DNA from 2 places in the Cobetia sp. Ld8 genome. Region 1 is predicted to be linked to the other one. Evidence: predicted binding sites of a transcription regulator. Region 1 holds the regulator's gene; the other holds the start of a gene.
What was found. The regulator PhoB, encoded in region 1, activates phosphate uptake and scavenging genes when phosphate is short. The targets are predictions, from matches to a motif close to TGTCATANNNNTGTCANA.
Positions count from the first base shown of each region.

Region 2: the regulator PhoB is predicted to act here: its motif matches at 1,866-1,883, upstream of ACJJV2_RS15150 (CYTH domain-containing protein).

Region 1 is NZ_JBISHF010000009.1:282,674-288,563, reverse strand. It holds gene ACJJV2_RS17480 (chorismate--pyruvate lyase family protein) at 1-41, shown strand, start outside; gene ubiA (4-hydroxybenzoate octaprenyltransferase) at 96-986, shown strand; gene phoB (phosphate regulon transcriptional regulator PhoB) at 1,210-1,899, shown strand; gene phoR (phosphate regulon sensor histidine kinase PhoR) at 1,907-3,229, shown strand; gene cysZ (sulfate transporter CysZ) at 3,416-4,144, opposite strand; gene phoU (phosphate signaling complex protein PhoU) at 4,341-5,066, opposite strand; gene pstB (phosphate ABC transporter ATP-binding protein PstB) at 5,286-5,890, opposite strand, start outside.
Region 2 is NZ_JBISHF010000008.1:1,015,433-1,020,093, forward strand. It holds gene ACJJV2_RS15140 (inorganic phosphate transporter) at 1-893, opposite strand, end outside; gene ACJJV2_RS15145 (TIGR00153 family protein) at 934-1,614, opposite strand; gene ACJJV2_RS15150 (CYTH domain-containing protein) at 2,090-3,100, shown strand; gene ACJJV2_RS15155 (ion transporter) at 3,252-4,313, shown strand; gene ACJJV2_RS15160 (L-threonylcarbamoyladenylate synthase) at 4,458-4,661, opposite strand, start outside.

The DNA of each region.
Region 1 (5,890 bases):
GCTTCACGCCGGCCTTCCAGCACGCGCTGCAGCTGGCCTGAGCCTGGCCACGTTTCTCTCTTCCCTTGCCCACTACCACCCGCCCAGGAGCCCCGATGACCGCGTCATCCACTTCCGCCGCTTCGCGTCCTTCCAGACTGGCCGACTACCTCGCCCTGACACGGCTGGACCGCCCCATCGGCACCTGGCTGCTGATGTGGCCGACCCTGTGGGCACTGTGGCTGGCGGCAGATGGCATTCCCGAGCGCACGACCCTGCTGATCTTCATCGCCGGGGTCTATCTGATGCGCGCCGCCGGCTGCGTGATCAACGACTACGCCGACCGCCATTGGGACAAGCATGTCGAGCGCACGCGTGACCGACCGCTGACCTCGGGTCGCATCTCGGAGCACGAGGCGCTGACGCTGTTCGGGGGGCTGGTCGCGGCCGCCTTCGTGCTGGTGTGCTTCACCAATCTGACCACGGTGCTGCTGTCGATCATCGCCGTGCTGCTGGCGGCCAGCTACCCGTTCATGAAGCGCTTCCATCATCTGCCCCAGGTGGTGCTGGGCGCCGCCTTCGGCTGGGCGATTCCGATGGCCTTCGCCGCGACGCTGGAGGAGGTGCCGACCTACGGCTGGTGGCTGTTCGCGGCCAACTTGATGTGGACGGTGGCTTACGACACCGCCTACGCGATGGTCGATCGCAACGACGACCTCAAGGTGGGCATCAAGTCCACCGCCGTGCTGTTCGGGCGTGCCGACAAGCTGATGATCGGCCTGTTGCAGCTGGGCATGCTGGCGGTGTTGATCGGCATCGGCCTGCACCTGGCGCTGGGCATCTTCTACTGGCTGGGGCTGGCTGCCGCCGCCGTCACCTTCGTCTGGCAGCAACGTCTGATCCGGGAGCGTGAGCGTGCGCCCTGCTTCCAGGCCTTCCTCAACAATCATTGGACGGGTCTGCTGATCTTCGCCGGTATCGCCCTGGCGACCTGGCCGATGAGCTGACGCCTGCATAAACATTAGTATTATTTAATTCAAAGCAACCCCTGCCCTCTATTGCTTCCCAGCCCACGGTTCATGCCTGCCTGCCGCGCCTCCAAGGCGGCTGGCAGGCTTGCGTGCAAGCTGCCATGCTGGCAGTTGTCATCTCGCTGTCATATAAGCGGGTTGTAATCGTCATCGACTTGTCATTCTGGCGCGTGCGCCGACTGCTGCATGGGATCTAGCGATGAGCTCCAAGACCGTACTGATTGTCGACGATGAATCCTCGATTCGCGAGATGATCGCCGTTGCCCTCGAAATGGCGGATTACCGCGTGCTGGAGGCAGACAATGCCCAGGACGCCCACGCCATCGTCGTCGATGAAAAGCCCGATCTGCTGTTGCTGGACTGGATGATGCCGGGCACCAGTGGCCTGGAGCTCGCGCGGCGTCTCAAGCGTGACGAGACCACCTCGGAGCTGCCGATCATCCTGTTGACTGCCAAGGGCGAGGAAGACAACAAGATTCAAGGCCTGGAAGCCGGTGCCGACGACTACATCACCAAGCCCTTCTCGCCGCGCGAGCTGGTCGCCCGTCTCAAGGCCGTGCTGCGTCGCACCACTCCCAAGGGGGTCGAGGAGGCGGTGGAAGTCGAAGGCCTGATGCTCGACCCGGCCAGCCACCGCGTCACCGCCCACGGCAACTCGCTGGATGTCGGCCCGACCGAATATCGCCTGCTGCAGTTCTTCATGACGCATCAGGAGCGTGCCTACACGCGCAGCCAGCTGCTCGATCAGGTATGGGGCGGCAACGTCTATGTCGAGGAGCGCACCGTGGACGTGCACATCCGTCGCCTGCGCAAGGCGCTGGGCACAGGCCATCAGCATCTGATCCAGACCGTCCGCGGCACCGGTTACCGCTTTAGCGCTCAGGCCTGAGGGATTCATGCGCTATTGGACCAACGAGCTATGGCGCCTCGGCTACCTTGCCGGTGGCTTCGGCCTGATCGGTGGCCTGCTGGGCCATCTGGGCTGGGGCCTGGCGCTGGGTCTTTCGCTGTATCTGTTCGTCCATCTCAAGCACTTGAAGAGCCTCTACACCTGGCTGATCACCAATCCCCATGAAGAGCCGCCGCCCGGCGATGGCGTCTGGGGAGACCTGCTCGATCGTCTCTACCGCTACCAGAAGGGCCAGCGTCAGGCTCAGGAGCGACTGCGCAGCATCCTCAACCGTATCCAGGAATCCTCCGAGGCCATGCGCGACGGCCTGGTGATGCTGGACAACCACGGTGACATGGAATGGTGGAACAGCGCTGCCGAGCAGCTGGTCGGTCTCAAGGCCAGCCACGACCGCGGTCAGCACATCACCAACTATCTGCGTGACCCCGTCTTCATCGACTACTTCAATCGGCTGGCCTACCGCGAGCCGCTGACGCTCCAGTCGCCGCTATCTGACAACCTGACGCTGCAGATCTCCATCACCCTGTTCGGTGACAACGAGCGCCTGGTCATGCTGCGTGACGTCACCCGCCTCTATCGTCTTGAAGAGATGCGCCGCGACTTCGTGGCCAATGTCTCCCATGAGCTGCGCACGCCGCTGACGGTACTGGCCGGCTATCTCGAGACCTACTCCGATTACGCCGATGACCTGCCACCGCGCTGGCAGCGTGGACTGGGCCAGATGCAGAGCCAGACCGACCGCATGCAGCACCTGGTCGAGGACCTGCTGACCCTGTCACGCCTGGAAACCGACGAGCTGTCCGACAATGGTCGCTGCATCGACATGAGTGCCCTGCTCGGCCATATCCGCGACGACGCCGAAGGCCTGTCCCAGGGGCGCCACACCTTCTCCATCGAGGCCGATGCCAGCCTGTCACTGCGCGGTGAGGAGCAGGAGCTGCGCAGCGCGATCTCGAATCTGGTCTTCAATGCGGTGCGCTACACCCCCGAAGACTGTCATATCACCCTGCGCTGGAAGGCGGATGACCAGGGCCTGCTGGTCGAGGTGGAAGATGACGGGGACGGCATCGACCCGGTGCACCTGCCGCGCCTGACCGAGCGCTTCTACCGCATCGACAAGGACCGCAGCACCGCCACGGGAGGCACCGGCCTCGGGCTCGCCATCGTCAAGCATGTGCTGATTCGTCATCAGGGCCATCTGGAGATCGACAGCCACCCCGGCGAGGGTGCGCGCTTCCGCTGTCACTTCCCCGACGAGCGCGCCTGTCAGGCGAGCGCTCCCCAGGCCAGCAGTGCGCTAGCCCAGTGATGGGCTGATTCAGTGATGATCTGCCCCGGACGCCAGCCCAACGCAGAACGCCCCGCAGCCACCTCGTAAGGAGGCGACTGCGGGGCGTTTCGTTTGGTCAATCAGACGACGCTGCGGCTATTTCAGCGACGTGCCAACTTAGAGACGTGCCAACTTAGCGACGAGTCAGTTCAGCGACAGGCTGTCTCAACGACGCGGTGCCGGCAACTGACGGTAGTGGCTCTGCCACATCAATACCGCCCCGGCGACGGCGCCCGGGATGAACAGCAGATTGGCCAGCGGCACCAGCGTCATGACGAACACCGCGGCGCCGAAGGTCAGTGAGGGCCACCAGCGCGCCTTGAGGCGCTGCTTCATGTCACCGAAGCTGACCTGATGGTTGTCCATCGGGTAGTCGAGATACTGGATCGACATGCTCCAGGCCGAGAACAGTCCCCACAACAGCGGCGAGAGCAGGTTCAGGCCCGGGATGAAGCCGATGATGAACAGCGCGATCATGCGCGGGATGAAGTAGCCCAGCTTGGCCATTTCACGCCCCAGCGAGTCGACGCCGATCTTCATCAGGCCACGGTCATCATCGATCAGGGTGCCATCCAGACGATGCTCGACCTTCTCGGCCAGAATGCCGTAGAAGGGCGCGGCGATCAGGTTGGTCACCAGGCTGAAGGTGAAGAACACCACCAGCAACAGACTCACTACCAGCACCGGCCAGATCAACCAGCTGAGCCACTCCAGCCAGGCCGGCACCTTGAGCATCCAGTAATCGATCCAGCCACCGAACTGGTTGAACAATACCCACAGCGTGATGCTGTAGAGCACCAGGTTGATCGCCAGCGGTACGAATACGAAGCGGCGCAGCCCGGGGGTATAGACCATGCGGGTCCCGCGGACCAGCGCCGATACGGCATCAATCATGCGACGTCCTCGTCATCTCAAAAGAACCGGCCAGCCAGCGGGCTGACCGGAGCCACACCCTAGCACTCCCGCCTGCGCGGCGCAGCTGTCGGCCGCCTGACACCGCTCGCGCTCCCACGACGCAATCGCCCCGCGACCTGCCGGTGGGCAGGTGCGGGGCGAAAGACGCTACACAGGGGCAGGGAAGCGCGTCAGCTCACTTCTTGTCCAGGTCCTGCGGCTTCAGGTCATGGGTATCGGTGTGACGCACATCCACGCCCTTGACCAGGAAGATGACGTACTCGGCCAGGTTGTCGGCGTGGTCACCGATGCGCTCCAGCGCACGCAGAATCCACATCACGTTGAGCACCGGGGTGATCTGGCGCGCGTCTTCCATCATGAAAGTCATCAGCGAGCGCATCGCGCTCTGATATTCCAGATCCACCGAGGCGTCTTCACGCAGCACCTTGAGGGCAAGGTCGGTATCGAAGCGCGCGAAGGCCGTCAGGGAGTCACGCACCATGCTGCGCACGTGCTGGCTGAGATGACGCACCTCGACCATGCCACGCGGGCTCTGGCCGTTCTCGACCAGCGAGATGGCGTTGCGTGCGATCTTGCTCGATTCATCACCGATACGCTCGAGATCGGAGGTGGCGCGGATGACGGCCAGCACCAGGCGCAGGTCGGAGGCCGCCGGCTGACGGCGGGCCAGCACCCGGGTGCACTCGTCATCGATCTTGAGCTGCATGTCGTTGACAGCCTTGTCGTTGTCGCGCACCCGCGTGGCGGTTTCACTGTCGCCTTCCAGCAATGCCGTGACGGCATCCTGCAGTTGTTTCTCTACCAGTCCGCCCATGGCCAGCAGGTGTGTCTTCAGTGCATCCAGCTCATGATTGAACTGCTCTGAGATATGCTTGCCGTGCGAATCGCTGGTGATATCCATTTCCCTCTCCCGGAAAGTCGCCCACCGAGTCAGGGGGCGTGACATGAATGACGTGACAAGTATGGCCCACTACTGACTGACACAGCGGGCTCCCCCTCAGCATGCCGACACTTGATTGCAGTTATGTTTCACCCATGGCGCAAAGGCGCTATCTGGCCGCCATCGTCAGCAATATCAGGGCGAAAAGGCTACCTGGCTACACGTTCGCGCATGAGCGCGCTAACCGAAACGCCCCGTGATGTAGTCTTCCGTCTGGCGGCGCCGCGGGTTGGTGAACAGCTGATCCGTCGGGGCGAATTCCACCAAGCGGCCCTCATGCAGGAAGGCGGTATCGTCTGACACCCGCGCGGCCTGCTGCATGTTGTGCGTGACGATGATCAGCGTCAGGCGCGAGCGCAGCGAACGGATCAGCTCCTCGATCTTGAGCGTCGAGATGGGGTCCAGCGCCGAGGCCGGTTCATCCAGCAGCAGCACCTCCGGCTCGACCGCCAGCGTCCGCGCAATCACCAGCCGCTGTTGCTGGCCACCCGAGAGCCCCAGCGCGCTGTCGTGCAGGCGGTCCTTCACTTCTTCCCACAGCGCCGCGGAGCGCAGGCAGGATTCGACCTTGTCATCGAGGTGGCGCTTGTCATTCTCGCCGACCAGCCGCAGCCCGAAGGCCACGTTCTCGTAGACCGACATCGGAAAGGGATTGGGCGTCTGGAAGACCATGCCGATCCGGCGGCGCAGCATCGGCACGTCCACGCCGCGCGCATGAATGTCCTCGCCCTCGAGCAGTACCTTGCCGGAAAGACGTGACTGTTCGTCGAGATCGGTCATGCGAT
Region 2 (4,661 bases), on a different contig from region 1:
ACGACGCTGATGATGGCCGCCAGCGGACCGACCGCATTGGCCACGTCGTTGGAGCCGTGGGCGAAGGCCATCGCACAGGCGGTGAACATCATCAGCAGGCCGAATACCTTCTCGACGCCGCTGAAGTCGAAGTCGTCACCGGTGGCGCGATTCTTCTCCTTGAGGCGTGAACGCGCGACCTTGCGCTCCATCAGCACGCCGATACCCATCACGATGGCGCCGATGACGACGGCCAGCAGCAGGCTGGATTCGAAGCTCAGGTGCAGGCCGACATGCTTGAGGCCCTTGACCATGGTCACCATCGAGATGATGAAGCCGACCAGGAACATGTACATCGGCACGTAGCGCTTGGCGGCCGCGAACGGGTCTTCGTTGTCGAAGATCAGCGTCTGCACGGACTTGAACAGCACGAAGGCGATGGAGCCCGCCAGCAGCGGCGAGACCAGCCAGGAGGCCGCGATCTGACCGACCTTGGTCCATTCGACGGCATCCACGCCCAGACCCGCAGCGGAGAAGCCGACGATGGCGCCGACGATGGAGTGGGTGGTCGAGACCGGCCAGCCCTTCATGGAAGCGATCAGCAGCCAGATACCGGCGGCCAGCAGCGAGGCCAGCATGCCGTAGACCAGGAACTGCGGATTCTCGATCAGCAGTGACGGGTCGATGATGCCCTTGCGGATGGTGTCAGTCACCTCACCACCGGCAAGCCAGGCACCGAGGAATTCGAAGATCACGGCGATGATGATCGCCTGCTTGATGGTGATCGCCTTGGAACCTACCGAGGTTCCCATGGCATTGGCGACGTCATTCGCACCCACACCCCATGCCATGAAGAAACCGAACAGACAGGCAAGAATGACGAGCACATCGCCGTATTGAGCAATGATGGACATAGAAGACTCTTGGACAGATGGCAGGACGTCCTGATGGCGCTCAGCGCGCCATCAGGATCTGCAGTCGGGTACCGACCTTTTCCGCTTGGTCAGCCACATCGCCGACCCAATCGATGATCTTGTAGAGGAAGATCACATCGACGGGCGGGAGACTGGCTTCCAGCGAGAACAGGGTCTGGCGGATGGCGATCTGCTGTTCGTCAGACTGCTTCTCGAGCTCATGCAGCTCGTTGATCAGCTTGTCGACCAGCTCGCTCATGTTGCGCCCGAAACCGGACTCGACGAGGTCTTCCAGTTCACCCAACGCACGACGCGCCTGGCAGACCGATTCGACCGCAGTCTTGAGATACTCACGCATGGCGGGCACCAGTGCGGTGGGTATCTGCATATGACGACCCAGCATGATCCCGGCGATGTCCTTGGTGACATTCGCGATGGAATCCTGGACATGGATCAGCTCGAGAAGGTCGGAGCGCGAGACCGGCAGGAACAGCGAGTTGGGCAGGTTGAGACGCAGCTGCGTCTTCAACTCGTCCGCTTCACGCTCCAGACCACTGATGGTCTTGCGAATGCTGGCTGCCTGCTCCCAATCACCCTGCTCGCAGGCGTCGAAGAAGGTCAGCAAGTGCTGGGCGCACTCGTCGGTCTTGATGATGTGGGTGTGCAGCGCCTTGAAAGGCGAGCGCCCGAACATCGAAGAGAAAGGGTTGGTCGTTACCATAGTGGCCGTCGGCGTTAAGGATTGACGCGCGGAGTGTAGCAAAGCCTTTGTGACGATCACATAACTTTCATCGTAACGTCATGATACCGCCTTGCTGTTGTCATTTACGCAACAACAGCGGCAGTTCGGGGGAACACGAAGGATTCCAGAAGAGAGATTGTCATGTAGCGGCAGGACCCGTGGTCGCTGGCTTTATCCACTGTTCGTAATATAACCAAGGACGTGACGACAGGCAATTGCTGTCACTTCAATGTCATCATGCTGTCATATAAGTGTGATTCGGCCGACAGGCCGATATCCCGCATGCCCTTCCGCCCTCCCCGAGCTTGCCTTGCCGCGGGCCAGGCGCGAGCATGAGACACACGAGCCTTCACCACCATGCACCACGCTTGCCGGAGGCTCTGCGGTCCTGGCGCCGCTGTCATCCTCATCCGTCAGCATCTGTCTTCTTTCATCCGTACAGGGAGTGCCCATCATGGCGCAGGAAATCGAACTCAAACTGGCACTGTCTCAACCCGTCATTGATCGCGATGCCATTCTGGAGACACTGGCGAGCATTGCAGAACTGGCAATGGTCGCCCCCAGGCGGCGCTGGCTGGCCAACACCTACTTCGACACCCCCGAGCATGCGCTGGAGCGCGCGCGCATGGCGCTGCGTCTGCGCCAGAGCGGTGAGGATGCCGACAGCACGGGTGCCCTGCGCCAGACGCTCAAGACCAGCGGCGAGAGCCATGGCGGGCTGCATTCACGCGGCGAATGGGAGTGGGAGCTGCCCGAGGGCCAGACCGGTCTCGACCTCGACGGCCTGCGTAACCTGCCGCCCTTGCAGGCGCTGGAAGACGGCGCCCGCGAGCAGCTGCTGAGTGCACTCGCGCCCAGCTTCAGCACCGATTTCGAGCGTCATGCCTGGCAGATCGACGTCAAGGCGACACGCAGCGACGAGAATGTGAGCGACGAGCAGGTCACCGTCGGCGTCGAGATGGCGCTGGACCTGGGCGCGGTGAAGGCCAGTGGTCGCGAAGTGGCCATCCAGGAAATCGAGCTCGAGCTGACCGGCGGCGAAGGACTCGCCCCCGAGGTGAGAGAAGGCGTGCTCTGGCAGCTGGCGGATTCACTGGCCAGCCGCCTGCCACTGCGCCCGGCAGATGCCAGCAAGGCCAAGCGCGGTGCGGCGCTGCGGGATGGCGAATGGCATGAGAAGACGCTGGATACCGCAGACCCCGGCGCGCTGCTGTCCGCCGCCATCGATGCGCTCGATGCCCACGCCGACCGTCAGGCGAAAGACGACCTCAAGTGGCACGCGCATGCGCTGGCCGCCCTGTCGGCCCTCGCATCACGGCTGGCCGCCAGCCAGCATCCCGGCCATATCCACGCGGTGGCGCTGGTCGAGGCGCTGGAAAGCAGCGACGGCGACGCCTCACAGGACTGGGCGACTCGCGACTTCGGCCAGCACAGCCTGTCACTGCTCGCGACGCTGCGCGGCTGAATCTCAGCACGACACTGACTGCCCAGCCGCCAGGCGCTAGACCACTGGCTGATGGACAACGGCCGGGCAGTCACTGAAGGTCACACACTGAGACATCCCCGATACGCCCTGACATTCATCCGGCGTCGTCACGCCCGTCAAGGAAGCCTGCATGCCTGAACGCCAGGGCCCTGCCAATGAATATGGCAGCACGCCGCAAAGCCCCCCAGCGACACCCTCGCACCCCAGCGACTACGAGCCCGCGACGGGCCGCCTGCGCGCGCGGCTGTTCCACTGGATCTTCGAATCCGATACCAAGGCGGCCAAGGCCTTCGATATCGGCCTGATCCTGATGATCTTCGCCAGTGTCGCCGTGGTGATGCTCGACAGCGTACCCTCGCTCAATGCGCAATACGGCGAGCTGTTCCGCATCATGGAGTGGGGCTTCACGATCATCTTCACGCTGGAATACGCCGTCCGCCTCTACTGCCTGAAGCATCCCGGCACCTGGGCCAAGGGCTTCTACGGCGTGCTCGACCTGCTGTCGATCGCGCCCACCTGGCTGTCGCTGCTGATTCCGGGCGCCCAGGCCCTGCTGGTGGTACGCGTGCTGCGTGTGCTGCGCCTGTTCCGCGTGCTGCGCCTGATGGCCTTCGTCGGCGAGGGCCGCATGCTGGTCGAGGCCATGACGCGCAGCCGGCGCAAGATCCTGCTGTTCTTCATCACCGTGCTCAGCATCGTCACGGTGTTCGGCGCCCTGATCTATCTGATCGAGCCGCCCGAGGCCGGCTTCACCTCCATCCCCAAGGCGCTCTACTGGGGCGTGGTGACGCTGACGACGGTGGGCTACGGCGACATCGCGCCCATCACGCCACTGGGGCAGTTCATCTCGGCGCTGATGATGATTCTCGGCTACTCGATTCTCGCCGTGCCCACCGGGGTGTTCTCGGCCGAGGTCCTCAACGGCCTGCGCATGCAGCAGACCAGCGACGAAGCCTGCCCGGGCTGTGGTCGTGAAGGCCATGATCGCAACGCCAAGTACTGCAAGTTCTGCGGCACCTGGCTGGACGAGGACACCCGCGACCCGCGCGAGCCGGAACCGGAACCGGAGCCGGAATCTGAGCCTGAACCTGAGACAGAGTCCGAGTCCGAATCTGAAGCTGATGCAGAGACGCCATCGGGGGATGAGACCGCCTCCCCAGGCGACGATCCCCCTGACCGCGACCGCAGTTGACGAAGCCGAGAATCACTCAGCACACGACCACTCCTCGGAAATGACAACGCCTCGGAAATGACAACGCCCCCGCGACCGCAAGGTCCGGGGGCGTCTTCGTATGGCAAGGCGATGTCAGCGCCGTGAAGCGCTACGCTGTCGCGATCACTCGACGAAGCTCGAGATATCGCCACGTCCTTCGCGCACGATCACCGGCGGCAGCTCGCGCAGGTCCACCACACTGGTGGTCTCGAAGCTGCAGGCGCCGCCGTCGATGACCAGATCCAGCGCATGTCCGAAGCGCTCGCGAATCTCTTCGGCGTCCGTCATCGGCAGCTCCTCGCCCGGCGGAATCAGCGTCACGCTCAT